4 regions of the Brevibacillus sp. NL20B1 genome follow, and region 4 is predicted to be linked to each of the others. Evidence: riboswitches for the same ligand, from Rfam matches in the RefSeq annotation. Region 4 holds a riboswitch; each other region holds the start of a gene.

Region 1 (7,941 bases), on a different contig from region 4:
CGGCCGAGCACTGGTTTGGAACTGACTACAACGGGCGCGACGTGTTCACCCGGGTGATTTACGGGGCGCAAATCTCCCTGCGCGTCGGGCTGTTCTCCGTCATCGGATCGGTAATCGTCGGCACGTTTCTCGGCCTGCTTGCCGGCTATTACGGCCGCTGGGTGGACATGATCATCTCCCGGCTGTTTGACATCATGCTGGCCTTCCCCAGTATTCTGCTCGCCATCGCGATTGTGGCGATGCTCGGACCATCGCTGGAGAACGCCCTGCTGGCGATCGCCATCGTCAACATTCCTACCTACGGACGGCTGGTCCGTTCGCGCGTGTTAAGCCTGAAAGAGGAAGAGTTTGTCATGGCAGCGAAGGCGATCGGATCGAAAAACTCTCGGATTATCCTGCATCACATCCTGCCGAACAGCCTGGCGCCGATCATCGTCACCGGCACGCTGGGCATTGCGACGGCAATTCTTGAAGCGGCTGCCCTGGGGTTCCTCGGACTGGGGGCGCAGCCGCCGCAGCCGGAGTGGGGGCTGATGCTGTCCGACTCACGCCAGTACATTCAAAAAGCGCCGTGGACCGTCATCTTCCCCGGCTTGTCCATCATGCTGACGGTGCTCGGCTTCAACCTGATCGGCGACGGTCTGCGCGACGCGCTTGACCCGCGGATGAAACATTGAAAACGCCATTCCGTCCGGCTGTCGAGGCTGCTCGGCAGCCTTCCCGTATATAGACAAAGTCCGTGGAGCATGGGTGATAGGGCCCGCTCGCTTCTTTTTTTTCCGAGGACATGGTATCCTCGCTAGTAGATACCAAGAGAAAGCAGGGTGAGCAAGTTGTACCAGGAGCGCATGCAGCAGTTGCACACGTATATGGAAAAGGAAGAGTTGGACGCGGTGTTGATCACCTCGCCCAAACACGTTTACTATCTGACTGGCTTTTTTACGGAACCCCACGAACGCTTCATGGGCCTCATCATCCCGGCGCAGGGCGAACCGTCGTTGATCGTCCCGGCGCTGGATCGTGAAGCGGCGGCAGCGGCGGCTTCCGGGGTCAAGCAAATCCTGACGCATACCGATACGGATAATCCGTATGACGTGTTGAAGCAGGCGCTGCCCGCCGGAGTGACGCGGTTGGGCATCGAGAAGAGCCACATGACTGTGGAGCGCTTTGAAGCGATGAGCGCGGTCGTGTCGGCCAAGCGGTACGCCGACGTGGAGGAACCGCTCCGCGAAATGCGGTTGATCAAGTCGGCGGAGGAAGTGGCCCGCATCAGGCACGCCGTGCGGCTGGTGGAACAGGCACTGAGCGAGAGTCTGAAAAAAGTGAAACCGGGTGTCACCGAGATGGAGATCGTCGCCGAACTGGAATACCAGATGAAGCGGTTGGGGGCTGACGGGCCTTCGTTTGACACGATGGTGCTGGCCGGCGAAAAATCGGCGCTGCCGCACGGAACCCCGGGCAGCCGGCAGGTGCGCGAGGGAGACCTGCTGTTGTTTGACCTGGGCGTGGCGGCTGACGGCTACGTGTCCGACATCACCCGCACCTTTGCGATCGGCGAGATCAGTGCACAGCTTCGGGAAATCTACGAGACGGTGCTTGCGGCCAACGAAGCGGCCATCGCTGAGGTGCGTCCGGGTGTCACGCTGGCTCACCTCGACCAAACGGCTCGCCGCGTAATCGAGGAAAAAGGGTATGGTCCGTATTTCATGCACCGTCTGGGGCACGGATTGGGCATGGACGTCCACGAATATCCGTCGGTTCACGGACAAAACCAGGACGTGCTTCGTCCCGGCATGGTCTTCACGATCGAACCGGGGATCTACCTCCCGGGCGTGGGGGGCGTGCGAATCGAGGACGACGTGCTGGTGACCGACAGCGGCTGCGATGTATTGACGCAGTTCCCGAAACAGCTGACCGTCATCAGGTAAGGCTCAGACGAAAAACGAATATGGTGTTTCACGGTGCCGTCCGGGTGCAGGTCCGCCCGGGGGGCTTAAAAGGGAAGTTCGGTGAAAGTCCGACGCGGTCCCGCCACTGTAACGGGAGCGCCCTGCGACAGCCACTGTCTCGCCGGTCTGGCGAGATGGGAAGGTGCAGGGAGCGATGAACCCAAGCCAGGAGACCTGCCGTGAAGCGATCACGCTTTTACCCACGAGGATGGGGATGTGTGGAAAGCAGGGGACAGAAAGAAACGGCGCTCCGCGTCTGTTCTTTTGTCGTGTCCGCATGCAGACAGGCATCTTCCGTCCAATACGGGAGATGCTTTTTTGTTTGTGCGTAAACATGTGAGCCAGGTTTACAACAGGCAGGCGAGTATGTATTGGTGCTTTCGTCGGGGATGGCCTCTCCGTAGTCGGGGCGGCCATCCAGGCACTTGTCCGCAATTCCCTCGCTGATCCCGACATCCTGGGCGTCTCTTCGGGGGCGTCGGTCGGGGCGACATCGGTCATGCTGTTTGGCGCACTCCCGCTCCCCTGGACCCGTTTTTCGCCATAAACGTTGTAACATTTCGTCGGCCGGCCGCATCTAAACAGGTGAATGCACACGAAGGGAGGCGCGCCGCGTGGAAAAACTGCAGCCGACGGTGGAAGCGGTGCTGGAACAGATCATGCGGGAATACGGGACGCGCGTGCTTCGCCTGGTCACCTTGATGGTGAAAGACCGCAGTCTGGCGGAAGACATCACGCAGGACGTCTTTTTGAAAGCGTACCGTCACCTGCCCCGTTTTCGCGGCGAGAGCAGCATCCGCACCTGGCTCTACCGGATCGCCGTGAACGAGTGCAAAGGGTGCCTGCGCTCCTGGGCGTTTCGCAACCTGCTGCCTCGTTCCTGGATCAGCAGGGAGAGCGACGTGTCCGCGGAGCGGCAGGTCATGGAGCGGGCGCAACGGGACGAGCTGGTTCGCCTGGTGCTGGAGCTGCCGCCGCTGTACCGCCAGGTGATCGCGCTGCACTACTACGCCGATCTGTCCATCGCGGAAACGGCCGAAGTGCTTGGCGTGACGGAGGGAACGGTCCGGACACGGCTGCACCGCGCCCGGCAGCAGTTGAGACAGCGGATGGAGTCAAGGGAGGAATGGGAATGGAACGGGACAAATGGCTGCGAGAGCTGAAGGAGCGGGCCGACGAAACGGTGTGCAAGGACGTGACGTTTACCCCCGGAATGGAAGAAGCCGTGCGAAAGCGCATCAGACAGCGGTCGCAGCGGCAGAGGCGCGGACCGCTTCTGGCGTCGGCGTCCGCTGCGGTGACGCTGCTGGCCCTGTGGATGTGGTGGCCCGATGCGCTGCAGCCCAAGCAACCGGCCGCCCCTGGCCCCGCGCCGAAGACAACCGCACCGCCGCTGTTCGGCCTCGTCTCCTCTCCTCCCGTGCTGTGGAAAACGTCGCCGCAGATGGAGACGGTCCATGACGGCAAACCGTTCCGCTATGTCGGCGAGAAGCCGGTGCGCATCATCACGGATGAGCTGTACGAAGGACAGATGCAAAACGTGTTCTGGCTGCTGAATGGTCCGTTTGCCCCGGAAGTGAATCTGGTCGGGTGGAGCACCGAGGGGGAGCGCGTGGATCTGGGCAGCTACCGGGTGGCGGGACCGCAGTATGACGCGGACGGCCATTTTCCTTCCGGCATCGTTTTGCCGCATGCGGGTATCTGGAAGCTGCAGGTCGTCTCCGGCGGCAAGCATTTCGGACAGGTGTTCGTCGAGGTGAAGGAGGGCGTGTCGCCGGCCAACCGGGAACTGGTCACGCCGCTGATTACCCGCTACCTGCAGAGCATCCGGGGTGATCTTGACTGGCTCGGCGGTGAGCGGGACGTCAAACTGGATGTAATCGGCGTGGAAGCCCCCAATGCGGAGAACCGGCGCGTGTACGCATGGGTGCAGATTACCGGCAGGGGCGGGGACCAACAGCAGCTCGCGCTCAGCGCCCCGATGGTCTTTGACATCGCGTACAGGGTCTCTCGCGGCGGCAGCGCCGGGTACCAGGTCACAAGCCACCGCATGCCGGAGGACGGCAGCCGTTACCAGAGCAGCCTCGAGTCGATGTTTCCGCCGCAGATCGTGCAGAAACTGAAAAGGTACGGCTCTGCACACTGACAGGGCCGTACCCGGGTGCTGCTCCCCTAATTCCCCCGTCGCCCTCTCCTCCAGAAGGGGTGCGCCCCGTCATGCCCCTTCCATCTCCCATCTTCCCTCTCCTTCCGCCTCGTTCCTGCTTATTGCTCCGCTATCCGGCCTTTGTTATAATTGACCTTAGTGTATTTTTTCGGAACGCTATCTGAAAGCGACTTTCGGATGGCGTGGGAGGGAACAGACACAGATGGATCGCCGTGAAAGACAGAAACGAATTCGCAATTTTTCCATTATCGCCCATATTGACCACGGAAAGTCAACCCTGGCGGACCGCATTTTGGAGCTGACCGGAGCACTGTCGGCCCGCGAGATGGAAGACCAGTTTCTGGACACGATGGAGCTGGAAAAGGAGCGCGGCATTACGATCAAGCTGAACGCCGTGCGGTTGAACTATAAAGCCGATGACGGAGAGGAGTACATCCTGCACCTGATCGACACCCCCGGACACGTCGACTTTACGTACGAAGTATCCCGCAGCCTTGCCGCCTGTGAAGGGGCGCTCCTGGTGGTGGACGCCGCCCAGGGGATTGAGGCGCAGACATTGGCCAACGTCTATTTGGCGCTGGACAACAATCTCGAGATTATCCCGGTCATCAACAAGATCGACCTGCCCAGCGCGGAGCCGGAGCGCATCAAGCAGGAAGTGGAGGACGTCATCGGGCTGGACGCCAGCGACGCCTGCCTCACCTCGGCCAAAGCAGGGATCGGCATCAAGGACGTGCTGGAGGCAGTGGTGAAAAAGGTGCCGGCACCCGAGGGAGACCCGGATGCGCCGCTGCAGGCGCTGATCTTCGACTCCTACTTTGATCCGTACCGGGGCGTGATCGCATCCGTGCGGATCGTCAACGGTACGCTGAAAAAAGGTATGAAAATCAAGATGATGGCCACCGGCAAAACATTCGAAGTGACGGAAGTGGGCACCTCCACCCCCCGTCAGACGCCGGTAGACGAGCTGACCGTCGGTGACGTGGGCTACGTGGCTGCCTCGATCAAGACGGTGGGCGACACCCGTGTCGGGGATACGATCACGGATGCCAATCGTCCGGCCGCCGAACCGCTGCCAGGTTACCGCAAAATCAATCCGATGGTGTTTTGCGGTCTCTACCCGATCGACACCAGCGAGTACAACGATCTGCGCGAGGCGCTGGAAAAGCTGCAGTTGAACGACGCGTCGCTGCAGTTCGAACCGGAGACCTCACAGGCGCTCGGATTTGGCTTCCGCTGTGGCTTCCTCGGACTTTTGCACATGGAGATCATCCAGGAGCGGATCGAGCGGGAGTTTAACATCAACCTGATTACCACCGCGCCGAGCGTTATCTACCGCATCACCAAGACGAGCGGCGAAGTGGTTGAGATCGACAACCCCTCGAAAATGCCGGAGGCGCAAAAAATCGAACAGATCGAGGAGCCGTACGTCACGGCGACAATCATGGTGCCCAACGATTACGTTGGCGACGTCATGCAGCTCTGCCAGGGCAAGCGCGGGGAATTCCTCGACATGCAGTACATGGGGGAAAACCGCGTTCAGCTCAAGTACGACATGCCCCTCTCCGAGATCGTCTACGACTTCTTTGACCTGTTGAAGTCGGGCACCAAGGGATACGCGTCCTTTGACTATGAACTGGCCGGCTACAAGCCCTCCAAGCTGGTGAAAATGGACATCCTCCTCAACGGCGAAGTGGTTGACGCATTGTCGTTCATCGTCCACCGCGACAGCGCCTACCAGCGCGGACGCGTCATTTGCGAAAAGCTGAAAGAACTGATTCCGCGCCAGCAGTTTGAAGTGCCGATCCAGGCCGCCATCGGCAACAAGGTGATCGCGCGCGAGACGATCAGCGCGCTCAGGAAAAACGTGTTGGCCAAGTGTTACGGCGGCGACATCACCAGGAAGCGCAAGCTGTTGGAAAAACAAAAAGAAGGGAAAAAGCGCATGAAAGCCGTCGGCTCCGTCGAGGTGCCGCAAGAAGCGTTTATGGCTGTGCTGCGCATGGACGACAAAAAGTAGGCCTGACCGCGCGTCAGGTCTTTTCCATTCCACTATCGCAAAAAGGAGGGGAGCGGATATGCCGCAGTCGGTGTACATCCACATTCCCTTTTGCACCAACAAGTGCTACTACTGTGACTTCAATTCGTTTGTCACCAGCAACCCGCAGGTGATCGAAGACTATCTGGACACACTGGACAAGGAGATGGAGCGGACGTTTGCCCTGTGGCCGCCGGAGAAGATCAAAACCATTTTCGTCGGCGGGGGGACGCCGACGTTTCTCGACCGCCGCCAGATGCAGGTCTTTCTGGAGGCGGTGCGGAAGCATACAGAACGGTTCTGGGCCGACGATCTGGAATTCACGATGGAAGCCAACCCCGGCACCACCGACGTGGAAAAGCTCCGGCTGATGCGCGAGCTGGGCGTCAACCGGCTCAGTTTTGGCGTGCAGTCGTTCGACAATGCGCTCTTGAAGCGGCTGGGCCGGATTCACGACGTGGACGACGTCTACCGCAGCATCGACAACGCCGTGACCGTCGGCTTTTCCAACCTGACCATCGACCTGATGTTCGGGCTGCCGGACCAGACGGAAGAGATTTTCCGCCGCACGCTGGAACTGGCGTTTGAGCTGCCGACCACGCATTTTTCCGCGTACAGTCTGAAGGTGGAAGAAAACACGCTGTTCCACACGCTGTACCAAAAAGACCAGCTTCCGCTCCCTTCGGAAGAGGCTGAGCTGGCAATGTATCTGATGTTGATCGAGGAGATGGAAGCGCACGGTTATCGCCAGTACGAGATCAGCAACTTTGCCAAGCCTGGCTATGAAAGCCGTCACAACTGCACCTACTGGCTCAATGATGAATACTATGGGTTGGGCGCGGGAGCCCACGGCTATGTAAACGGCGAACGGCACGTCAACGCAGGACCGCTGGCCGTCTACATGCGCATGGGCCAGGAAGGGCTGCCCCGAGTGGAGCAGTTTGCCGTCTCCCGCGAAGATGCCATGGAGGAACAGATGATCCTGGGGCTGCGGCTGCGCGACGGGGTGAACCTCGCCCGGTTCGCGGAGCGCTTCGGCGTCACGGCGGAGCAGGTGTTCGGACCGGTGATTGACGAAGAGGTGGCAAAAGGGATGTTGGAACGTGTGGACGGCCACCTGCGGTTGACCAAACAGGCCTTGCCGTTGGGAAACGAAGTGTTCGCCCGCTTCCTGCGCGATTAGCGGCAGGATCGGGTGGACAGCGTGCTGGGAAAACATTGACAAAACCTTCGCGTATTGATACCTTAGTAAATAGATTTAGCACTCGATGCTGTTGAGTGCTAACAACAGGGGGCGAAGACAGCATGTTATCGGAACGCCAACGACTGATTCTCAATGCGATTGTCGATAATTACATTCATTCCGCCGAACCCGTAGGCTCACGCACCATCTCCAAACGGGAGGACATCGGTTTCAGCTCCGCGACCATCCGCAACGAGATGGCTGATCTGGAAGAACTCGGGTACCTGGAACAGCCGCATACATCAGCTGGCCGCGTTCCCTCCACGAAAGGGTACCGCTTTTACGTCGACAACTTGATCAAACCGCACATGTTGAGTGAGTTGGAGTTGAGCAAACTGAAACAGCTGTTTGCCGAACGGATTCATCACTTTGAGAAGGTGATCGACTACACTGCTCAAATTCTCTCGCACGTGACCAACTACACGGCCATCGTGTTGGGTCCGGAGATTTTCGAGCATCGGCTGAAACACATTCAGATCGTTCCCCTGAATGAAACACAGGCAGTGGCCATCGTGGTCACAAACACCGGCCGCGTGGAAAACAA
Region 2 (7,941 bases), on a different contig from region 4:
TTCCTTTGCTGCCGTCAAAAGCGTGACATCAGCCACGTTCGTGATCGGCGAGCGGCGGTAGTGGGTGATGCACAGCACTGTTGCCCCTGCTTCCTTCGCCACTTTCAGCGAATCGATCGTATCCTTGGTGCTGCCCGACACGGAGATGCCCACGGCGACGTCGCCGGGCCCCAGCGTGGCGGCAGCCATCGCCTGCAGGTGTGCCTCGTAAAAGGCGTCCACTTTCAGCCCCAGGCGCAAGCACGTGTATTTGGCATCCTGGGCCGTCACCCCGGATGTTCCCACGCCGTAAAAGTGGATCGTGTTGGCGGCTTGCAGCAGGTCGACACACCGCTCCAGCTCGACCGGGTCGATGAGCGAGCTGGTGTCACCAACCGCCTGCATGTTGGTGGCCGTCACCTTTTGCGCGATGGTCGTCAGCGAATCCTCCTCCGTTACCTCACCGTGCAGGTTTTTCACCGGATGGACCAGCTCCTGGGCCAGCGCCAGCTTGAACTCCTGGTAGCTGCGAAAACCGATCTTGCGGCAGAAGCGCAGCACGGTGGTTTCGCCCACGCCCGCTTTTTCCGCCAGGTCGATGACGGAAGAGTAAATTACGCTCTCCGTCTGGCTCAGTACGATCTCCGCCACTTTTTGCTCAGATTTGGTAAACGACGGCCGCAAACTCTGAATGCCCAGCAGGGTGGCATTGGTTTTGGCCGCGCCGCCGGACGCGCCGGCCGTCTGCTCTTTCTGATTTACCGTCATCGGCGTCCTCCTCCGTTTATCACCAAAAGAAAACAGCTTTATTCCTACCGCCATTATATGCAAAAGCGGAGCATTCCGCCATATTGATTGATATATGTGGAGAAGTTCTCCATTCTATATCAGACCGTTCTGATTCGCGGCGCACTCCGCTTCCGCGAGCATCCGCCGCTCTTGGCGCCGCTTGTCTTAGCGAACAACAACAAAAAAAGCCTCCACCCGGAACCTTTTGATCCGAGTGAAAGCTTTTCGACGTGTGTGCAAAGCACCGGCCGCCTACACGATTACGCGGTACCCGATCAGGATGACAAGCACCATCAGCGCGAGCGCGCCAACGAAAAATCCGATGCTGGCTTCCTGGCGGCGTGCCCGTCCCAGCGCCATTTCCATCAGCCCGAAGACGACAATCCCCAGCAGTCCCTTCACATAGTACAGGACGTCTCCCGTGTGGAACTTAAACAACATCCAACCGCCTGTCACGACCACAATCACCATCATCACGCGCAGAAACATGTGAACGATGTTGCCCACTTTTTCCTTGCCGAGACGGAAAAGGATGTACCCGACGATCAGCAGGATGAATGCCACTTCCCAACCGCCTACGTGGGCTTTAAGATACGCATAGCTCACCGTTTGCTCACTCCTTGCCCAGTGCAATCTCCATACTCGTCTCATTATAACAGATTGGCAAGGGAAAAGCAGGGCGCGCAATGCTTGGCGGTTTTGTGACAGCTAGTCACTGGACCGGACCCGCTTTTTTGGAAGCGGCCAGCCAAGATCAGTCTTCCCTCCCACAACATATTGTGTTATAGTACCTTCATACAACCATATATAGTACGCTTTGTGGTGCGCTTGACCAGGATTCCGGCAAGCGCTTAAAAGGGAAGACCGGTGCAAGTCCGGCGCGGTCCCGCCACTGTAAATGGGGAGCGACTCTGTCAGATGCCACTGTCGATCGCATCGACGGGAAGGTTCAGAGAAGCGATGATCCATGAGCCAGGAGACCTGCCACAAAGACAACACCGTTGGAACCACGAGGATGGGGAGGTGTGGAATCGGTCACCGGCGGCGTGCCGCTCTTTCTGGCGCACGTTCCGCTTTGACACAGGCATGTTTGTTTCCACATGGGCAACATCAGCATCCTCTACCCGACGGGAGAGGATGCTTTTTTCATGAACCGCAAAGGAGAGGGATAGATTGCAAACGGTTGTCTCTGGCATTGACCAACGTATTACATCGCTGATTGGCGACATTCTGGCCGATTTTCCCCGGCTGCGCGCAGATGCCGTCATCCAGTCGGCGGCCATCAGAGCCAAACACAAAACGCTCACGGAACAGGAAGCGGCAAAAATCGTTGCCATGTCGGCCGCCGAACTGATCTCCAAAGAGGAGCCGGAATGGACCTACGTCGCCGCCAGGGCGTACCTCGCTGCCCTGTATCACGAAGCGGCCCGCAGCCGGGCGTATTCCTTTAGTCCTGCGCGTCCCTACGGTTCGTTTTTGAACCTGTTGAAACAGCTGGTGGAAAAGGGCATTTACAAACAGGAACTGCTGACCGCCTACCGTCCGGAAGAGATTGCGGAGCTGGAACGGGAGATTGATCCGGAAAAGGACAAGCTGTTTACCTATTTGGGGATCGTGACTCTCGCCGAGCGGTATTTGGCGAGGGATTACACCGGCAGCCTGTATGAACTGCCCCAGGAGCGGTTTATGGTCATCGCCATGCACCTCATGCTGCAGGAACCCCGCGAAAAAAGACTCGCGCTGGTAAAGGAAGCCTACTGGGCGCTCAGCCATCAGTACATGACCGTGGCAACGCCCACCATGGCGAATGCCGGCAAAGCACGGGGCGGACAGCTCTCCAGCTGCTTTGTCGACACGGTCGACGACTCTCTGCAGGGCATCTACGATTCCAACACCGACGTCGCCCGGCTGTCCAAGATGGGCGGCGGCATCGGCGTGTACATGGGAAAAGTGCGGGCGCGCGGCTCTTCCATCCGCGGCTATGAAAACAAATCCAGCGGGGTCATCCCGTGGATTCGCCAGCTGAACAATACGGCGGTCAGCGTCGACCAGCTCGGAACGCGCAACGGCAGCGTTGCCGTGTATCTCGACGTGTGGCACAAGGACATCCTGGCGTTTCTCGATTTGAAAATGAACAACGGGGACGAACGCCTGCGGGCGCATGACATCTTTACGGGTGTGTGCATCCCTGATCTGTTCATGGAAGCGGTGGAAAACCGGGCCGAGTTTCACTTGTTTGATCCGCATGAAGTGCGCACCGTCATGGGCTTTTCGCTGGAGGATTGCTACGATGAGGAGCCCGGGCGAGGCACGTTCCGCGAACGGTACGAGGCGTGCGTGCGGCATCCCCGCTTGAGCCGCGTGACGGTACCCGCCATCGAGATCATGAAGCGGATCATGATCTCCCAGCTGGAGACGGGCACGCCGTTCATGTTCTACCGGGATACCGTCAACCGCGCCAACCCCAACAAACATGCGGGCATGATTTACTCCAGCAATTTGTGCACGGAAATCCTGCAGAACATGTCGCCCACCACGGTGACAGAAGAAGTGCTGCAGGACGGAGAGATCGTGATTCGGAAAACGCCGGGCGATTTCGTCGTCTGCAATCTCTCCAGCATCAACCTGGGGCGCGCCGTGCCTGCCAACGTGCTGGAGCGGCTGATCCCCATCCAGGTGCGGATGCTGGACAACGTGATCGATGTGAACCGGATCGACGTCCTGCAGGCCCAGCAAACCAACAAAAAGTACCGGGGCATCGGGCTGGGAGCGTTTGGCCTGCATCATCTGCTGGCGCTCCAGGAAATCAGATGGGAAAGCGAAGAAGCGGTCGCCTTCAACGACCGGTTGTTTGAACGCATCCATTACTTGACGATTCGCGCCTCCCTGGAACTGGCGAAGGAAAAAGGCGCCTATCCGCTCTTTTCGGGCAGCGAATGGGAAAACGGCAGCTATTTTGCCCGCAGGGGCTACAATTCGCCCGAGTGGGAGGCGCTGGCCAAAGAAGTGGCCCGGCACGGCATTCGCAACGGGTATCTGATGGCGGTCGCTCCCACCGGCTCCACGTCGCTGATCGCCGGCTCCACCGCTTCCGTCGACCCGGTGTTTGAACCGGTCGCCTACGAGGAGAAGACGACGTACAAAATCGCCAATCCCGCTCCCGATCTGACTGCCCGCACGATGTGGTACTACAAGGGAGCCTATCACCTCGACCAGCATTGGTCGATCAGACAGGCGGCCGCCCGCCAGCGCCACCTCGATCAGGGGCAGAGCATCAATCTGTATGTCCGCCCCGACATCCACGCCAGAGAGCTGCTGCAGCTCCATCTGGAGGCATGGAAGCAGGGGCTGAAGACGACCTACTACGTCCGCAGCCGGGCCGTAGAGATTGATGAGTGCGAAGCCTGCACCTGATCGCGGAAAGGAGAACGGATATGCTGCAGAAGCAAAAGGTATTTGATACAAGCGCGCCCAACAGGTCAACCAAAATCATCAACGGCGAGTGTTCCGGGGTGTTGAACTGGGATGATATCCGCCACCCGGCGATGTACAAGCTGTACAAGGTGCTGATCGCCAACCACTGGATTCCGTCCGAGATTTCGATGAACAAGGACAAGCAGCAGTTTGCCGAACTGACGCCGATCGAACAGGACGCCTTCAAGAAGATTATCGGGCTGCTGGCTGTGCTCGACAGCATGCAGACCAACTTTGTGACCGATGTCGGCCAATACTTCACCGACTCGTCCCTGGTGGCCATTGCCGCCATTATCAACCAGCAGGAGGTGATTCACAACCAGTCCTACTCCTATGTGCTCTCCAGTCTGGTCGACTACCAGACGCAAAAGGACGTGTTTGAATACTGGAAACACGACCAGGTGCTTCTGGAGCGCAATCTGTTCATCGCCGACATGTACCAGCGCTTCCGGGACGACAAAACCCCCCAGACCTTCCTGGAGGCGCTTGTCGCCGACATGATTCTCGAAGGGGTCTTCTTCTACACCGGGTTTGCGTTCTTCTACAATCTGGCCCGTCATCAAAAGATGCTGGGAACCAGCCAGATGATCAGCTACATTCAGCGGGACGAGGCGCAGCACACCTACTTTTTCGGGGAAGTGTTCCAGCTCCTGCTGGCCGATTTTCCCGAACTGGATACGAAACAAAACCGCTTCTTTGTGTATGAAAAGATGAATCAGGCGGTTGCATTGGAGATGAAATGGGCCCGCCATGTGCTGACAGGCGTCGAGGGCATTGACTTTGACGAATTTGACCGCTACATCCGTTATATCGTCAACAAGCGGTTGGACATGATGGGTCTGGAAAAGGCGTATGAGGGCGTGGATAACTGCATGCCGTGGATTCGGCCGTTTTCCGACGAAGCCCTGAATCAAACCAAAACGGACTTCTTTGAAGGAAAATCCCGCACGTATGCCAAGGTGACAAAAGAAAACGGATTTGACGAGCTGTAATGGCGAAAAACAACTTTTGTGTCAACAAAAAAACCAGCGGGCAGCCAATATCCCGCTGGTTTTTCCGTTGCTTACCGGACATCTGTTTGTGCGGTGAAATGATGCTGGAACTGTTCCCGCAAGGCGCGTTTCATGAATTTCCCCACGGTCGTCTTGGGAATCTCGCTCACGAAGACGATGTCATCCGGCAGCCACCATTTGGGAAACTGCGGAGCCAGGTACGCGAGCAGCTCTTCTTTGGTCACCTTGCCTTCGCTGCCCGCCTTTGGCACCACGCAGGCTACGGGCCGCTCGTCCCACTTGGGATGGGGAACTCCGATGCAGGCAGCTTCCAACACTGCCTCGTGGGCCATGAGCGCGTTTTCGAGATCGACGGAAGAAATCCATTCGCCGCCGCTCTTGATCAAATCTTTCGTCCGGTCGACCAGCTTGATGGTCCCTTCTTCGTCAATCGTCGCCACGTCCCCTGTATGCAGCCATCCGTCGATAAACGCCTCCTGGGAGCGTTCATCCCGGTAATACTCATCAGCAATCCACGGTCCGCGGACGAGCAGTTCTCCCATTTCCTGTCCATCCCATTTCACTTCACCATGGGGGCCGACCACCTTGACTTCCAGCCCGGGTACCACCATCCCCTGCTTGGCGTACACATCCAGTTTGGCTTCCAACGGCAAATCCTGCTGATAGCTTTTCAGGCGGGAAACGGTAACGAGGGGGCTGGTTTCGGTCATGCCATACGCATGCAGGACAGGGATGTTGAACTTCTCCGCGTACGCCTTGATCATCCCTCTGGGCGCAGCGGAACCGCCGCAGACGATGTTGCGCAGGCTGCTGGTGTCGTAACGTCCTTTTTCCAGCTCCTGGTACAGGCCCAGCCAGATCGTCGGGACACCTGCAGCAACGGTTACCTTTTCGGATTCGATCAACTCGGCCAGCAGCTGCGGAGTGAATCTGGGGCCGGGCAGCACTTGGGTCGTCCCGAACCACGTAGCGGCAAACGGAAGTCCCCAGGCATTCACGTGAAACATGGGAACGACCGGCATGCAGACATCGGACTCGGACAGCGCGAGCGAATCGACCAGCCCAATGCCCATGCAGTGCAGGACAATGCCGCGGTGCGTGTACACTACTCCTTTCGGCTTCCCTGTCGTGGCTGACGTGTAGCACATGCCGGCAGGTTCATTCTCCTGGATATCGATGGGGTACTCAAAATGGGGATCGCCCTCCCGCAGCAATGCTTCGTACGAGTAAAGCGGTTGGAGGCTGGAGGCGGGCAGTTCCTCGTGATCCGTCATGAGGATGTACGCCTTCACTGAATGGAGGTGATCCTTGCAGCCCTCAATGAGCGGCAGCAGGTCTTCGTCGATCAGCAGCACCTGATCTTCTGCGTGGTTGATGATGTACGTGATGTGGTCGGGGGAAAGACGAATGTTGATCGTATGCAGCACAGCTCCCATCCCCGGGATGGCGAAATACGCCTCAAGGTGCCGATGGTGATTCCACGCCAGTGTCCCTACGCGATCGCCGCGCTTGACGCCCAATTTTTTCAGGGCACTCGCCAGCCGGCGCGTTCGTTCGCCGATCTCTCCATACGTCAACCGATGAATCCCGGTCGCCGTTCGGGAGATCACCTGTTTCCTGGAAAAGTATTGTTCCGCCCTCTCCATCATAGGCGCGATGGTCAACTGGACATTCATCATGCGCCAACCACCCCCTGTACAAGTACAATTATTATTTTGAAAATACATACTATTTTATACTATATTGCCGTCCGAAATCCTTCTGCAAACGAGAAACGAGCCCTGGGCTTTGCCTGCCTGCAAAACCCAGGGCTCACATTTGTTTCGGGGTACGTGCCTAAACGCCTGTCACATCTATGTCGCATAATCAGGAGCGAACAGTTTTTTCAGCACCAGCGTGACCGCGCCGATCGCCGTGGCGTGATCGCCCAGCCTGGAGAGTGTGATGGACGCGGCTTCTGCGGGCGTCTGCAGCGCCCGGTTGCGCACCGTCTCGTTGACCGCCTGCAGCAGAAAATCTCCCGCTTTGGCCACTCCTCCGCCGATGATCACCCGTGCCGGATTAAGGACGTTGATTACAGCGGCGATCCCGATGCCCAGGTAACGTCCCGCAGCCTGCAGCACCTCAATGGCCAGCGCATCCCCCTGCAGCGCGGCTGCATGGACGGTTTCGCCAGTGACCGCATCCAAGTCTCCGCCCGCCAGTTCGGCGATGATGCTTGTTCGGCCCCGCTGCAGCTCCGCCTTGGCCCTGCCGGCGATCGCCGGACCGGAGGCGAGGGCTTGCAGACAGCCGTAGTTTCCGCAACTGCACTGCGGCCCTGCGGGATCGACAGTGATGTGACCCAACTCGCCGGCCGTGTGGGTGGTTCCGTCAAACAGCTTTCGGTCGATGATGATCCCGGCCCCGACCCCCCGTCCTACATTGACGCAGACGAAGTGATCGATATTCTGGCCGCTGCCGAACCAGCTTTCGCCCAGCGCCATGGCCCGCACGTCATTTTCCACTTCCACCGGCAGTCCAAACGCAGTCTGCAGGCTCTCACGAATCGGAACGTTGCGCAGGTTCAGGTTGGGGGCGTAGATCGACACCCCTTCGGCCGGATTGACCAATCCGTGCATCCCTACGCCAATCCCGATCACGGACGCTTTGTTCAACCGATTCCGGTCCATGATGCTGCGGACAG
Region 3 (7,941 bases), on a different contig from region 4:
GGGCAAACAGCAGGCTGATGACGAGCGACAGCACGACAGCCGTCACCGCCCGGATGTCGGCAAGCCACCAGCCCAACGCCAGCACAAAAAGATAACCGGCGCCGATGTGGAAAGGACGGAGCGCCTCGCCGATGCTTTTGCCGACGCCCTTTTCTCCGGTGACGTACGGCCAGCAGCGGATCGCCAGCAGCACATGCGTGCGTGCGGCGGCGGGCACCAGCAGCAGACAGGCGGCAAGCTGCCGATGGTCGAGCTCGGCCAGCGCCGCCGTCTTGACCAGAAGCAGCACAATCGCCGCCAGCACCCCCATCGCTCCGGTCCGGCTGTCTTTCATGATCGCCAGCATCTGTTCCCGCGGCCGGCTGCTGCCCAGACCGTCGGCCAGGTCCATCCAGCCGTCCAGATGCAGTCCGCCGGTGATGTAGACCCAGCAGGCCATCGTCAACACGGCAGCAGTCAGCGGCGCAAACGCCCACAAGGCCGCCTGATGCACCCCACACAGCACGAGGCCGATCACCAGTCCGACAGCCGGGTACCAGACGACGCTCTTCTTCCAGGCCTCTTCCGACGGGCGCAGCCAGGGAACAGGGATGCGGGTAAAAAACGACAGTGCATGAAAAAACGCGTTCATCCTTTTATCCTCCAGGGAATGCCTGCCAAAACGGCATAGACCGTATCAGCCCGGCTGGCGGCCAGCTGGTTGACGTCGCCCAGCACGTCGGCAAACCAGCGGCCCAGCTTGGTCATCGCGACGCCGCCCAGACCCACCTCGCTGGTCACGGCGATAACGGTACGGCCGTCGCTGCAGGCTTCATCCAGCCACTGCTCCGCTTCCTCCAGGAGCGCCCGCCCGATTGCTTCGTCCCGCCAGGACGCTTCCGGCACACTCATCAGCCGTGTGCTGACCCACGTCGACAGGCAGTCCAACAGCACCACCGGATACCTCTTCAGTTGCGGCAGGGTCACAGCCAGGGTGCCATCTGTTTCGGCCAGTCCCCAATTGCGGGGCCGCCGCGCCCGATGCCGCTCAATCCGTTGCTTCATTTCCTCGTCCCATGCCTGGCCGGTGGCCACGTACAAGACGGGGCCTCCCGCCTGTGCAGCCAGTTTTTCGGCGAAGCGGCTCTTCCCCGAGCGGACGCCTCCGGTAACGACGATCAGGCTCAGCGCCGCTCCCTCCTTTCACGCCAGACGTCCCGCAAGGCCGTCAACAGGCGGTCGTTTTCCGGCCGGGTGCGGACTGCGATGCGAAAATCACCGGGCGTCAAGCCGGGGTACATGGCACAACTGCGAATCAAGATGCCCCGTCTGCCCAGCAGCTCCTGCAGTTCCGCCGCCGTTATCTGAGCCGGACAGCGCACGAGCAGAAAGTTGGCTTCGCCCGGCCAGACGCGCCAGCCCAGTTCCTGCGCGATGGCACCGGACAGATAGGAACGCTCTTTGGCAATCAGCCGTCTGGTTTTCGCTTCGTAGTCCGCTTCCTCCAGGCAAAGCTCCCCGGCCGCAAGCGCCAGACTGTTGACGCTCCAGCTGACCTGCTTTTCCCGCAGCCGCTCAATCAGCGCGGGCACGGCGACGGCGTAGCCGAGGCGCAGCCCGGGAATGGCGAACATCTTCGTCAGCGAGCGCATCACCAGCACGCGCGGAAACCGGGAAAGCTGGTCTGCCAGCGTAAACTGACGCTCCTCCGCGACAAAGTCGAGAAACGCCTCGTCGATCACCAGATGCGTGTCTGTCCTGTCGGTCCAGCCGGCCATCCGCAGCAGTTCTTCCGGTTCATACAAGAGGCCGGTCGGGTTGTTGGGAGAACCGACAAAGACAAGGTCTGCCTGTTCAAACAGCCGGTCCAGCTCCGCCTCGTCCGGCTTGAAGCCGCGATCTTCCCGCCCCGGGCAGGTCAGCACGCGGGCGCCGAACTGCCTGGAAAGTTGGGCATATTCGGAAAAACAAGGCGTGACGATGCCGACCGTCTGCGGCTTCAGTGCGAGGATCGCCAGGGCCATCGCCTCGGCCGCCCCGTTGGTCGGCAGAAGCCACGATGCCGGCAGGTTCAGCTTTGCCGCCAATGCGCTGCGAAACGACCGGTGCCCCGGATCGGGATAGTGAACCACCCGAGGCAGCACCTCCCGCAGTCCTTCCAGCACGCGGGCAGGCGGGCCCAGCGGGTTGATGTTGGCGCTGAAATCGACAAATTGCCCGACTTCCACACCGAAGCGCTCCGCCGCCGTAACCAGATCGCCGCCGTGACCGAACACCTCCAACACGGCGGTCATCAATACTCCACCCCCAGCACGGCGGGGATGCCTTCGTCATAGTAGTGCTTGACCGCTTTCATCTCCGTTACCAGATCGGCAATCGCGATGATTTCCGGCCGCGCGTCCCGTCCCGTAATCACCAGATGCACGTGGCTCGGCCTGTTTTTGATCGTGTCCACTACATCGTCCAGCGGCAGCACGTCCGCTACGGGAAAACGATCAATCGCCAGCGCGTTGTTCAATTCGTCGAGAATCACCATGTCGTATTCGCCGCCCAATACCTGCTCCTTGGCGTATCGCCACGCTTCCCGCAGAGCGGCGCGGTGCTCCTCGGGCGTTTTCGTCCAGGTAAAGCCGATGCCTTTTTGCACCATCTCGATGCCCAACCGGTCAAAGACGATTTTTTCCCCGTAGGTGCGTTCCGGCGACTTGATAAACTGTACCACCAACACACGCTTGCCGCGGCCGGTCGCCCGTACGGCCAGCCCCAGCGCCGCCGTTGTCTTCCCTTTTCCGTCCCCGGTGTACACCAGGACCAGTCCTCGCTTGTTGTCGGATTTGTTCATCGACCATTTCCTCCCCCTCTGGCCGGCCAACCAGGGACGCGATGCCAAACGGTCCGCCCCTTGTGCCAGCTCATCTACCGTTCACGGTGTCTTTTCAGATACAATTAAAAAACGCTTTGCTTTCCTCGAAAACCAAAGGAAGCAAAGCGTCGACACGACGTCCACGACAATCCTCACCTTTTCCTTTGACCCGAAGGAAATCAGTGCTCACGCAAAACAGGCAGGTCTCCTGGCTTGAGGATCGCCGCTTTCCTTCTCCTTCCCACTCCCGCTGGAGCAGTGGATGGCTGTCGCCGCGAAGGAAAACTCCCCTCTTACAGTGGCGGGACCGCGTTGGATTTTCACCAAACTTCCCTTTTAACTTCACCCGCCCGGAAGCGTCCGCGCAGGTGAAGACCTGTTTGCCGTATGCAGTTGTCGGTGCCGCACATGACCGGCACTTGTCTCCATCATAACAAAAGTGGCCGTGGATAGGAAGGAAAAAGCGAGCGGGCAATGGGCTGACTTTTAATCGACGGGCGCCATCGAGCCATCTGGATTCAAAATTTCTTCTGCTCTGGTTCCATTCACATTGGAGTAAACATGCAGATTGCGATTGGGGCCTTGAAGGTAAGCGATGGTGTACAGGTAGACTCGTTCATCTTTCCAGCCGATGAAGAAGGCGGCTCCTACTTTTCCGCTGCGAATCCCCTCTTGATCAATGACATGGTCGGGCACAGAGGACTGGTAATCCTCCTCGGTGAAAAAGCGGTACAGCCAGAATTCATCACAGCCGTTTTCGAGATCCCCCTAGTCATCCACGAGAACGTACCTGTCACCGAACAGTGCGGCGACTTCTTGTTTGGTTGAGCCGATTGTTACGTTGTCTTTTATCCTGGCAACGGTTTGCAGCACTTCTTCTTCACGGACCGTCTGTCTTTCGGGTGGGAGTACGAAGATTCTGTCAAATAAATCAAAGGGATAACAGGCGACCAGGATCGCGGCCATGACTGCGGGAATCAGATATAGGTACGTTTTTCCTTGCAAAATGGTTTGTCCCCCTTCGTTCTTTGAACAGCAGCGAAAACACGTCACGCTTGCATTTACCTTCTACCAATATTTACTATAATATTATATTGCTGGAATTTATTGAACCCGCCCGAACCAATCAGGCCTGATCTGATAATGCTCCACGCACAAAAAAGCAGCCCTGCATGCAGCCGGAGATCATTCCGGTGCACGAGGGCTGTGTTCGCCTTTTAGTTTATCTTCTTCCCCGCTCCGCTGTTTTGGGCCGTACCTGTGCAGCGGGTATGCTTATCCGCTCTTTGCCCATCAGCAGGATCCCTACGACCGCCAGACAGGCCGGAATCAGCGCCCACATGAACGTCTGCGCAATCGACGAGGAGAGGACTGCGGTAATCTGCTCCAGGACAGGTGCCGGAATGGACGCCCGGGTTTCCGGAGTCAGCACCGCCCGCGGGTCAACCAGCCCCCCTGCCGGAATGCCGCTTCCACCGGCAAATACCTCTTCCAAGCCGCTCTGGAACAGGTTGCGCTGTACGATTCCAAACACGCTCACGCCCAGCGTCATGCCCAGCGAGCGGAAAAACGAGTTGGTCGAGCTGGCCGAACCGCGTTGACGCATGTCAAAGTTGTGGATCGCAGCCATGCCCAGGACGGAGAAGGAAAAACCGACGCCAAACCCGGTAAGGACCATGTAGACGGTCACCAGACTGCGCGAGACCTCCGGTGTCAGCGTCCCCAACAAAAACAAGCCGGACAGGAAAAAGGCGGCGGACAGCAGCATGATGTTGCGGTAGCTGGTCTTCGTCGTCAGCATCCCGCCCGTTTGGCTGCCGAGTACCGATCCGAGCATCATCGGAGTGAGCAGCAGCCCCGAGTTGGACGCCGAGCCGCCAAACACTCCCTGGATAAAGATCGGAATGTAGACGGTCGTGATGATGAAGGACGCGCCGTACAGAAGAGACACCATATTGCTTGCGGCAAACAGCCGCTGTCTGAACATGGAAAACGAAATGATCGGCTCGGCCGCCCGTCTCTCCACGTACAAAAACACGGCAAACAGCACGGCAAACGCGGCAAACAGACCGAGAATCACCGCAGAGTCCCAGGCGTATTGATTGCCGCCCAGCTCCAGTGCAAACATCAGGCTGACCACCGCTCCCACCAGCGTGATCGCACCCCACCAGTCAATGCTCTGCTTGCTGTGTTCCAGCGACTCCTTGTAGTACGCGGAGATAAACCAGAGCGACAGAAGACCGATCGGCACGTTGATGTAAAAGACCCAGTGCCAGCCAAAGTAATCGGTGATGTAGGCGCCGAGCAGGGGACCGACAACACTGGACGTGCCGAACACCGCTCCGAACAGGCCAGTCATTTTCCCTCGCTTCTCCGGTGGGAACACGTCAAAAATGATCGTAAAGGCAATCGGCATCAGCGCTCCGCCGCCAATCCCCTGGATGGCCCGGTAGATGCTGAGCTGAACAATGCTGCCTGCCGTCCCGCAGAGGATCGATCCGAGCAAAAACACGATCAACCCAAACACGTAAAACCGTTTGCGGCCGTACATGTCGGACAGTTTGCCGAAGATGGGCATCCCCGCCATCGTCGCCACCATGTACGCCGACGTGACCCAGACAAACTTGTCCAGACCGCCCAACTGGCCGACGATCGTACCCATCGCGGTGGCGACGATCGTGTTGTCCATGGACGCCATCAACAGACCGAGCAGGAGCCCGGCAACCACAAATTTCACATTCGACTTCTTGGCAATCACGCCGATCTCCTCCTCTTTCAACTTCTCTATGAACTTGATTATTGCCAATGTGGCCCGGAAAAAATAAACCTTCCCTCCTGGTCTATACGGAGAGAAGGATATGGAAATTTCAACAAGTATCAGCTTTTTAGCACGTCGTGGTCGACGTAGCGCTCGCCGTTCAGCTCGCTGATGACGTTGATCGCCACCCTGGCCCCGTCACCGGCGGTGATGATCGTATGCACACTGACGCCGGCGCACGTTCCGGCCGCCCAAATGCCCTCCACACTGGTCTTGCCGTCCCGGTCGACGTCAATCACCGTTTTGATCCGCGGCTCGGTGCCGGGCTTGGTCGCCACGCCGATCTTTTCCGCCAGATCGACCAGGATGCCGGTAGCGAGAATCACGTGTTTCGCTTCAAACGTCCCTGCGCTGTCTGTCTCCAGCGTAAAGCCCTGTTCCGTTTTGACGATGTTGGTCACCTGGCCGGACACCAATTCCGCGCCAAATTTCTCCGCCTGCTTTTTCCCGATATCCACCAGGTCAGGCCCGGTGATCTCCATTACGCCGTAGTGATTTTCCACCCAGGCTCGTTTGGTGATGCTCTTGTCACTGTCGATCAGCAGCGTTTTTTTGCCAGCCTTCGCCGTAAACAGCGCCGCGCTGGCTCCTGCCGGTCCTGCCCCAATAATCGCAATCTCGTACATTCTGACATGCCCCCTTCCAGTTTTTATGATACCCAACTTAATCATATACCAAGTATGGAAAAAAGAAAATCCACCGGGCACATCGGGGCCAGTCTCAACAAAAAAACCTCTTGAGCTTGATAGCCCAAGAGGTTTCGCCTCGTTTCGCCTTGTCTTTCGACCTTACTGCACCATGGTGTTGAAGCTCATGACCCAAATGGAGCCGGCGACGATCGTCAGCACGATCACTCCGCCCAGGATCAGTGCCTGCACATTGTAGCGGGGTTTCTCCCCTTCGCGGATGTGCATGAAGAAGAACAACTGAACGAACAGCTGCAGAACGGCCATCGCCATGATTGCAACAACCAGTGCAGTACCGGTCAGCACCTTGTTCATGACCAGCACCAGCGGGATGATGGTCAGCACGATCGACAGAACAAACCCGATGACGTACGACTTGAGGGAGCCGTGCCCCTCTCCGTGACCATGACTGTCGTGTTGCATCATCTTACATCACCCCCATGAGATAGACGACCGTAAAGAGGAAGATCCAGACGACGTCAAGGAAGTGCCAGTACAGGCCCAGATTGGTGACTTTGCGCTTGGTGACCGCCGTGATGCCGTGTTTGCCCAACTGAATCATCAGCGCAGCCATCCAGAACAGACCGAGCGTCACGTGCAGACCGTGCGTACCCACCAGCACGTAGAACGCGGACCAGAATGCACTGGTGGAAATGGCGGCGCCTTCCGAGACCAGATGTGCAAACTCGGTCACTTCCAGCACGACGAACGACAGACCCAGGATGGCAGTGATCGCCAGCCAGCCAATCACCTGTTTCACTTTTCCCTTGTGCATGGCCAGCATCGCCACCCCGCTGGTGAAGCTGCTGGTCAGCAGGATAAACGTAGAAGCAATCACGCCCGGGAGTTGGAACAGCTCTTTACCGGTCGGCCCACCCGCGTAGCTGTGCATCAATACGGCATAGGTGGCAAACAACGTGCCAAACAGAACGCAGTCCGTAACCAGGAAGATCCAGAACCCGACGACCTTGAGAGATTCGTGGTCCTCGTGTCCGTGGTCGTGGTCATGATGTGCCATCGCTTGTTGCATTATACAGCCCTCCCCAGAGAAGCCTCGGTGCGTCTCACTTCGTCCACAGGGATGTAGTAGTCCGTGTCATACTGGAACGAACGCACCAGCATCGAGATGCCGACACCTGCCAGACCAATCACGATCCACCAGGTCCAGCCCCATACGAAACCAAATCCGGCAATGAACCAGAAGAACGACATGATAAACGGAATGCCCGAGTTTTTCGGCATGTGAATCGGCTCCAGCTTGGCCGGCGTTTCGTTTGCCGTGCCGTTTGCTCTCGCCTGCTTGGTCGCCCACCAGTCATCCCGCTCTTTGACCTGCGGAATGACAGCGAAGTTGTACAGCGGCGCCGGAGACGGAATCGACCATTCCAGCGTGCGTGCGTTCCACGGGTCGCCCGTGGTGTCGCGCTCGCCGTGTTTAATGCTGTAGGCGATCTGCCATACCTGGAAGATGAAGCCGAATCCCATCAAGAACGCGCCGACGGTAGAAACCATGTTGAGCGGTGCCCAGCCGAGGTCCCATCCGTACGTGTAAAGGCGTCGGGTCATGCCCATGAAGCCAAGTGCGTACTGCGGCA
Region 4 (7,941 bases):
GCAAACAGCCGGCTGACCAACCTGCCGGTGTCGCGGAGCGCCGCGCGAATCCCCTGATAGCCGCCCCTCGCGATTTGCGCGGTCCGCAGCCAGGCTGCCGTTTCCAGAAACACAAACCCCAGACGGTACATAAGCATCACCAGATCGGTCAGCACCGCCGGCAGGCCGATGCGGCGCAGCACCTGGAGCAGTTCGGCAAACGGCACGGTAAAGAGCACGAAATACAAGCAGGACAGTGCCGCGAGGGAACGGCACATGAGGGTCACTGCCCGGGCGACGCCGTCCGTGGTCACATAGATCACCCAGCCTCCCCACTGCCAGGCGGCCAGGACATTGGCGCCGCTGCTCCACCCGGACGAAGGCGCCGCTTCCACCAACAGGGCCGGCATTCCCGCGGCCAGAAACGAACATGCGAGAACGAGCCCGACCAGGTAGACGCGCCAGGGAATGCGGGCGTAGGCGACAATCCAGATGCTGATCCAGACAAAGGCGGCAATCTGCACGGGCGGATGGCTGACCAGGACGATCAACATCAGCGCCACGGCAAACAGCAGCTTGCAGCCGGGGGACAGGCGGCGCAGCCGGTTGGTGTAGGCGAGCGTATCCAACTGGTCGATCATTGTTCTTTGCCGTTGTTCAACCGACCCCGGTACAGGCCGATTGCATATCCGATAAATCCGGCGCCCAGCGCGGCCTGCACGGCAAACAGCAGGCTTTCCGTCTCGCCGCCCGGCGGCTCCACAAGCGGCTGGAACCAGGGCTCATAGTCGGGGGCCACTTCTTTGATCGCTTCTTCCGCCGCGCCGTCCGCTCCGCCAAACTCCGAATCTTTCACCAATATCAGCGGCAGCACGGCCAACAACGCCACCAGCAGCAACAGCACCCGGTTTGACCAGCGTTTCACTTACATCCCCTCCCGTTTGAGCAGCGGCAGTTGCGACAGTTCTTTTGCATTGTACGACTGCAGCCAGTTCCAGACGAGCACCGTCAGCAGTCCCTCGCTTATGGCCAGCGGCACCTGCGTCAGCGCGAAGATGCCGGCAAATTTGGCGAACGAGGCGGCGACACCACCGGATGCTGCCGGAAACGCCAGCGCCAGCTGCAGTGACGTCACCACGTACGTGGTCAGGTCGGCCAGGGCAGCCGCCAGAAACACTGCCACCCGCTGGCCGCCGTTGGCCCGCAGCACCAGCCGATACACCCCGTAGGCCACAAACGGCCCGACCACTGCCATGGAAAACGCGTTGGCCCCCAGCGTGGTCAAGCCGCCGTGGGCGAGCAGCAGGGCCTGGAACAGCAGCACCAAGGTGCCCAGCACCGACATGACCAGCGGACCGAACAGGATGGCTCCCAGGCCGGTCCCGGTCGGGTGGGAACTGCTCCCGGTCACAGACGGAATTTTCAATGCGGACAGAACAAAGGCAAACGCCCCCGCCACCCCCAGCAGCAGCTTCAACTCGGGGTTATCCTGGACCAGCCGCTTGATGGAGCGCAGGCCCAGCAGGAAAAAGGGCAGAAACGCGGCCCACCAGAACAGCGCCCACTCCACCGGCAAAAAGCCTTCCATGATGTGCATGGCGTGTCCGGTCTCCGGCTCATTCAGCAGAAAGTACAGGACAAATCCCGTCACAAGCATTCCGCTCATCAACGAACGCGAACGGCTCATCGAGCATCCTCTCCCTATCTGGTTCGACATCCAACGTCCAAGAAAAAAACTCATCCGGCCGGATGAGCTTTGCGCAATGTGAATAGACGACTACTTCCTCAAACAAAACAGTCGTACTGCCTGGGCTCACCTCTCCTTTCCTCGAAGGCTGTTGGGTGCGGCAGCTAGGTAGGTCTCCTGGCTTCCAGATCATCACGCTCTTTTGCCTTCCCCGTCCGGCGAGCGGCGAGTGGCCTGTCAAAAGAGAATTCCCTGGTTACAGTGGCGGGACCGCTCGGGATTTTCACCCGATTCCCTGTTACCCCTTATCCGCATAAGGGCACCTAGCTCCGTTGTATTCGGTTTTTTTCCTTTCCATCTTGGACGTTTGCGTCCATTATAAACGAGCCCCCGCGAAAGCAAAAGAGGGGAGAATCGTCTCCGAGGTGCGCTATCTATCGTGCGTCCACGCCTACCGCGTCGCTGATGCGGGCAAACCCGTCCTTCTTCAACAGCTGCACCAGCCGTTTGTTAATCTGCCGCGCAATACCCGGCCCGCGGTAGATCATTCCCGTGTACACCTGCACCAGGCTGGCGCCGGCGCGAATCTTGCGGTAGGCGTCGTCACCGGTGAAGATGCCGCCCACTCCGATGATCGGCACCTTGTCCCCCACTTCCTGGTAAATTTCTCTCACCCAGGCGGTGGACCGCTCCTCCAGCGGCTTTCCGCTCAAGCCGCCCGCTTCTTCTGCGTACGGGTGGTTTTCCACCCCATCACGGGACAGTGTGGTGTTGGTGGCGATGATGCCGGCCGCCCCTTCGGCCACCGCGGCCCTGACCACGTCACTCATCTGCTCGTCCGCCATGTCGGGCGATACCTTCACCAGGATCGGCTTCGCCTTGGCGCCGCGCATCTCCAGTTCGGCCGCCTTGGCCTTCACTTCGCGGAGAATGGACCGCAGGCTGTTGGCCTCCTGCAAGTCGCGCAGGTTGGGCGTGTTGGGCGAGCTGACGTTGATCACAAAATAATGGCCGTACGAATAGAGCAGGTCCAGGCACTTGCTGTAGTCGGAAGCCGCTTCTTCATTGGGCGTCAGCTTGTTCTTGCCGATGTTGATGCCGATCGGGATGTCGGCATAGGCGTAGTCCAACAGGTTTTGCGAGGCGGTGTAGGCGCCGTAATTGTTGAACCCCATGCGGTTAATGACCGCCTGCTTCTCCGGCAGGCGGAACAGCCGCGGCTGCGGATTGCCCGGTTGTCCCTGCGGCGTGATTGTGCCCACTTCCACGAATCCAAAGCCCAGCGAAGCCAACGCGTGATAGACTTCGGCGTTTTTGTCAAATCCGGCGGCCAGGCCGACTGGATTGGGAAAGCGAATGCCCCAGAGCGTTGTCTCCAGACGTTCGTCGCGGAACTGATACACCATCTTCAGGATGCTTTTGCCCGGTGCGGAGTTTTCCACTGACCGGAGCAGGTGTATGGTCTTCTCATGCGCTTCTTCTGCGCTCATCTTAAACAGGAATTTTTTGACCAGTTGATACATCACTGCACTCCTCACTCGTTCTACTGCCTAGTAGCATACCATATTTGCAAAAGGGTGCGCACTACGAGAGAAGTACCCTTTCCCTTCGGTTACGGAAAAACTTCTGCCGCGATACGAGGATAGACCCTGGTCCATTGGCAGCAGACGGCTGTTTCGGTTCCTACTCCTCCCGTCTGCAGGCAGCCGGCCCCTCTAGCAACTAGTATCCTCATTCCCTATGCCTGTATTCTCTTAAACCCGATCTCCCGACAAAAAAACTGCCTGCCCCGATTGGCAGGGCAGGCAGTTGGTCACGGTTTTGCTGTGTCGGCTGGGATCGTCCCGGCCCGGTCAGTTTTTCACCAGCAGCACGTCGTCGATAGAGACGTACGGCAGGTTGTGCGCTTCGGCGACGGCCTTGTAGGTCACGTTCCCCTCGATCACGTTGACCCCTTTGGCCAGCGCGCGGTTGTCCAGAATCGCTTGGCGGTAGCCCTTGTTGGCAAGCTGCACAGCGTACGGCACGGTCACATTGGTCAGTGCCAGCGTGGAAGTGCGCGCCACCGCGCCCGGCATGTTGGCAACCGCGTAGTGGATCACGCCGTGTTTTTCGTAGGTCGGGTTGTCGTGCGTGGTGATGCGGTCGATCGTTTCGATGGAACCGCCCTGGTCGATCGCCACGTCGACGATCACAGAGCCCGGTGCCATCGTTTTGACCATCTCTTCCGTCACCAGGCGAGGTGCACGGGCACCAGGGATGAGCACGGCGCCGATGAGCAGGTCCGCCTTTTTCACGGCGTTGGCGATGTTGAACGAATTGGACATCAGGGTTTGCACGCGACCTTGGAACAGGTCATCCAGTTGGCGCAGGCGATCAGCATTCACGTCGATAATCGTGACGTTGGCGCCCAGACCGACTGCCATTTTGGCAGCGTTGGTGCCGACGATGCCGCCGCCGATGATGACCACTTCACCTTTTTGCACACCAGGTACGCCGCCGAGCAGCACGCCCTTGCCGCCGTACGGTTTCTCCAGGAACTGCGCGCCGATTTGCACGGACATGCGGCCGGCCACTTCGGACATCGGCATCAGGAGAGGCAGTGAACCGTTGTCCAATTGAATGGTTTCATACGCGATCGCCACCACTTTTTTCTCCATCAGGGCGCGAGTCAGCTCCGGTTCCGGCGCCAGGTGCAGGTAGGTGAACAGGACCAGGCCTTCGCGGAAGTAGCCGTATTCGGACGGAAGCGGTTCTTTTACTTTCATCACCATATCGGCTGCCCACGCTTCCGCTGCCGTGGCGACGATCTCCGCTCCTACCGCCGTGTAATCGTCGTTGGTAAAGCCGCTGCCCAGGCCGGCACCGTTTTCGATGCGAACCGTGTGGCCGTTTTGCACCAGCGCAGCCACGCCGGCAGGGGTAATGGCTACGCGATTTTCGTTGTTTTTAATCTCTTTGGGAATCCCTACAATCATGCTGGTTATCCTCCTTCGCAACGCCGTATAACGAGTTACTGCTATTGTACAGCGTTTTCAAAACGCGTTTCCTTGGGGATTCCCTTAATCTTTTGCCGCTCTGTTTGTGAATTTTCACAAACGAACTAGCGTTCCTGGTCCAACTTATCCATTTTCAGTTCCAGATACAACGCGGCGCGCTGATTCATGTCCTCCAGGTCGACTCGCAGAATCTCCTCGATCCGGCGCAGGCGGTACCCAAGCGTGTTGATGTGGATGTGCAGCCGCTGGGCGGTGACGTTGGACCGGCCGGCAGCGTCCAGGTACGTCTCCAGCGTCTCCATCAGCGCAGTCTGGTTTTCCCGGTCATACGCCTTGAGCCGGGCCAGCCGGTCGTTTTGGTAGCCCTGCTCTTCGTCCCACTCCTTCAGTTTCAGCAGGTAGCGGTAGATGCCCAGTTCGTGGTACCCGTGAATTCCTTCTGTCTCACGCGGAAACAGCCGCTTTACCCGAACCGCGTGGAGCGCTTCCCGGTAGCTTTTTACGATGTCGGGGTAGGCCCTGTAGACGCAGCCGTAACCGGCCGTCACCTGGCCTTCGCGGACGTGGGTCACCAGCTTGCTGAGCGAGTCGGCCAGAAACTGCTCGGTTTTGCGCAGCAGCTCGTCTTTCCCTTCCTTGCCTCGACCGAAAAGACCGATCAGCAGCACGATCTGTCCGTCATCCACCACCCACAGCAGCTTGTCGCGCATCAAAAGCGGGTAGAGGTACTGCTCCAGCCCCGTTCCGGCCGCCTCGATGACGCAGATGAGGTAGGAGGAAGGCAGCTTCATCTGCAGGCTTTCCGCTTTTTGCCGAATCAGCGCGTCACTGGTGTGATTGCCCAACAACAACTCCCAGAGAAACTCCTTGCGCCGCCGCTCCTCCGCCTTCCGCTTTCCCTGCCGCTGCACCAGCCGGGTCACCGCTGCCCGCGCCGCCTGTCGCAATATTTCGTCGTCTTCCTCGGTCAAGGGGCGGTTTACTTCCTGGGCCCAGATGTATCCCAGCACGTCGCTGCCGCGGCGAATCGCAATCGCCACCCGCTTGCCGAGCCCCACCTCGTCTTTTGCCGGGATGTGCACGGGGTCGTCCTTGGTCAAAAGCTCCTGAAACACCCCGTCTTTCCACAACCGGGTCAGCACGTGTTCCGGCACCCGCCGGCCCATGATCGTCGACCAACGGGCCTGGTCGGTGCTTTCGCCGTGGGAGCTGTAGGCGATCAGCCTGTGGTCGGCGTCTTCGATCGTGATCGGGTTTTGCAACAGATCCCCGATGATGTCCGCCAGTTCTTCAATATCCGCATGTTGGTACTTCTGAAAGTAATCAGGTTGAACAGGCACGGTTCCACCTCTTTGCCGACCATGTGTACGTAGTTCTATTATACCGGAAAGGTGGAACGAGGCGGAACAAAAGATAGCGAGACACCGCAATGCCCGCCCGGCAGCGATACCTGCCTGACGTCATGCATGGACAGCCTGGCCGATCCCGCCCCGAACTGCCTCCCAGAGCGTTTCGGACAGTGTCGGATGGGGCGCGATCAGGGTTTCCGCCGCCTCGGCTGTCATTTCCGTGTGCAGCATCAGCGAAGCCTGACCGATTAACTCAGTAGCCCGCGGTCCCACCAGGGAAATGCCCACGATTTCATGATAGCGAGGTTCGATCAAGACTTTTGCCTTGCCGGCTGTCTCCTGCAAAATCTGCGCCTTGCCGTTGGCCGCAAAGGGAAACTCGCCGATCCGGATCTCGCCGTACGTTTCCCGCGCCTGCCGCTCAGTCAGTCCCACCGACGCCACTTCCGGCGAGGTGTAGATGCAGCGTGGCACTGCGCGATAATCGACGCTGCGGTCCCCTCCGCAGATGTTGACGGCGCTCACCTCTCCTTCATGAAACGCCACGTGCGCGAGCTGAATTCCCCCGATCACATCGCCCGCCGCGAAAATGTGCGGCAGGTTGGTCTGCATCCGCTCGTTCACCTCGACCCCGCGCGAAGTGACGCGCACCCCGATCCGTTCCAACCCCAGACCGGCCACCCGGGGCCTGCGCCCGATTGCCACGAGAACAGCCTCTGCGGCAATTTCGATCACCCCCTCCGGTGTACGCACCCGCGCTGTTTTCGTCGCGTGATCCAGCGCTTCCACACGGCTGCCCAAATGAACGGTGACCCCCGCTTGCCTCAATCCCCGCTCCAGGACGGCGGCGATGTCTGCGTCTTCGCCAGGCAGCAGTTGGTCTGCCATTTCGACGACGATCACGCTGCTCCCCATCCGCCCGTACAGCGAAGCAAATTCACAGCCGATCACGCCGCCGCCCACGATCAGCAGGACGGGCGGGGCGGCGTCAAGCGACATGGCATGACCGCTGTGCAGGACCCACTCGCCGTCAAACGGCGCAAACGGCAGGGCGATCGGCTCCGAGCCGCTGGCGATGAGAAAGCGGTCCGCTTCCAGCCGCTGTTCACCGTCACTCCGCTCAATGAGCAGCCGGTGCTCGTCGATGAAGGACGCCCTCCCGCGGATGACCTGCACCTGGTTTTTCTTCATCAAGTGATGAACCCCGCTGGTCAACCTGCGCACAATGCCCTGCTTGTACGCCTGCACATTTTTCCAGTTGACGCTTGTTGCTTCCGCCGGCACGTCAATGCCAAAGCGGCCGGCACGCTGAACATGCTGGTACATCTCTGCCGACTCCAGCAGCGCTTTGGTCGGCATGCAGCCTTCGTTCAGACAAGTGCCGCCCAATTCCTTTTCTTCGATCAAAAACACCCGTTTCCCCAGGCGCGTGGCGGTGATTGCCGCCACGTACCCTGCCGGACCTCCGCCAATAATCGCAACGTTTTGCATGTGATGTCCTCCCTAAAGCAGCAGGTTGTACGGCTCTTCCAGATAGCGCTTCACCGTCGCCAGAAATGCCGCTGCCGGAGCGCCGTCAAGCACCCGGTGATCAAAGGTGAGCGAGAGCGGCAGCATGCTTCGCCGCACAAGTTCGTCGCCGACAAAGACAGGCGTATCCTTTGCGGCCCCGACACCGAGAATCCCCGTCTCCGGCGGGTTGAGGATCGGGGTAAAGGTGTCCACGCCGTATCCGCCCAGATTGGTGATGGTGAAGGTGGAGCCTTTCATCTCATCCGGCGCAAGCTGGTTTTGGCGGGCGCGATCCACCAGCGACCTGATTGTTCCGGACAGTTCTGCCAGCGACAGCGTCCCGGCCCGCCTGATGACTGGCACCACCAGTCCTTTTTCCAGAGCGACGGCAATGCCCAGATGAATCTCCTCGTAC

The links. A riboswitch is a leader RNA that binds a small molecule or an ion and turns the genes downstream of it on or off. The one in region 4 is predicted to bind cobalamin.
Region 1: another riboswitch for cobalamin. It lies ahead of KDN35_RS06665 (iron chelate uptake ABC transporter family permease subunit); the one in region 4 lies ahead of KDN35_RS12930 (energy-coupling factor ABC transporter permease).
Region 2: another riboswitch for cobalamin. It lies ahead of KDN35_RS03655 (ribonucleoside-diphosphate reductase subunit alpha); the one in region 4 lies ahead of KDN35_RS12930 (energy-coupling factor ABC transporter permease).
Region 3: another riboswitch for cobalamin. It lies ahead of cobO (cob(I)yrinic acid a,c-diamide adenosyltransferase); the one in region 4 lies ahead of KDN35_RS12930 (energy-coupling factor ABC transporter permease).

The regions. Positions count from the first base shown of each region.
Region 1 is NZ_JAGTPT010000007.1:47,094-55,034, reverse strand. Features, by position in the region: gene nikC (nickel transporter permease) at 1-677, shown strand, start outside; gene KDN35_RS06670 (M24 family metallopeptidase) at 834-1,928, shown strand; cobalamin riboswitch at 1,943-2,145, shown strand; partial or broken gene KDN35_RS06665 (iron chelate uptake ABC transporter family permease subunit) at 2,311-2,466, shown strand; gene KDN35_RS06660 (sigma-70 family RNA polymerase sigma factor) at 2,564-3,112, shown strand; gene KDN35_RS06655 (hypothetical protein) at 3,082-4,095, shown strand; gene lepA (translation elongation factor 4) at 4,319-6,136, shown strand; gene hemW (radical SAM family heme chaperone HemW) at 6,195-7,337, shown strand; gene hrcA (heat-inducible transcriptional repressor HrcA) at 7,460-7,941, shown strand, end outside.
Region 2 is NZ_JAGTPT010000003.1:115,749-123,689, forward strand. Features, by position in the region: gene KDN35_RS03645 (MurR/RpiR family transcriptional regulator) at 1-747, opposite strand, end outside; gene KDN35_RS03650 (YisL family protein) at 1,021-1,374, opposite strand; cobalamin riboswitch at 1,572-1,771, shown strand; gene KDN35_RS03655 (ribonucleoside-diphosphate reductase subunit alpha) at 1,963-4,182, shown strand; gene KDN35_RS03660 (ribonucleotide-diphosphate reductase subunit beta) at 4,206-5,234, shown strand; gene KDN35_RS03665 (long-chain fatty acid--CoA ligase) at 5,306-6,934, opposite strand; gene KDN35_RS03670 (ROK family transcriptional regulator) at 7,109-7,941, opposite strand, start outside.
Region 3 is NZ_JAGTPT010000005.1:146,255-154,195, forward strand. Features, by position in the region: gene cobS (adenosylcobinamide-GDP ribazoletransferase) at 1-631, opposite strand, end outside; gene cobU (bifunctional adenosylcobinamide kinase/adenosylcobinamide-phosphate guanylyltransferase) at 628-1,167, opposite strand; gene cobD (threonine-phosphate decarboxylase CobD) at 1,164-2,273, opposite strand; gene cobO (cob(I)yrinic acid a,c-diamide adenosyltransferase) at 2,273-2,821, opposite strand; cobalamin riboswitch at 3,024-3,237, opposite strand; gene KDN35_RS05585 (hypothetical protein) at 3,329-3,538, opposite strand; gene KDN35_RS05590 (hypothetical protein) at 3,611-3,808, opposite strand; gene KDN35_RS05595 (MDR family MFS transporter) at 4,065-5,600, opposite strand; gene KDN35_RS05600 (FAD-dependent oxidoreductase) at 5,720-6,286, opposite strand; gene cyoD (cytochrome o ubiquinol oxidase subunit IV) at 6,449-6,772, opposite strand; gene cyoC (cytochrome o ubiquinol oxidase subunit III) at 6,774-7,376, opposite strand; gene KDN35_RS05615 (cbb3-type cytochrome c oxidase subunit I) at 7,376-7,941, opposite strand, start outside.
Region 4 is NZ_JAGTPT010000017.1:69,464-77,404, forward strand. Features, by position in the region: gene cbiQ (cobalt ECF transporter T component CbiQ) at 1-620, opposite strand, end outside; gene KDN35_RS12925 (energy-coupling factor ABC transporter substrate-binding protein) at 617-904, opposite strand; gene KDN35_RS12930 (energy-coupling factor ABC transporter permease) at 905-1,666, opposite strand; cobalamin riboswitch at 1,817-2,008, opposite strand; gene KDN35_RS12935 (quinone-dependent dihydroorotate dehydrogenase) at 2,101-3,189, opposite strand; gene ald (alanine dehydrogenase) at 3,520-4,644, opposite strand; gene KDN35_RS12945 (PucR family transcriptional regulator) at 4,770-6,005, opposite strand; gene lpdA (dihydrolipoyl dehydrogenase) at 6,126-7,505, opposite strand; gene KDN35_RS12955 (dihydrolipoamide acetyltransferase family protein) at 7,518-7,941, opposite strand, start outside.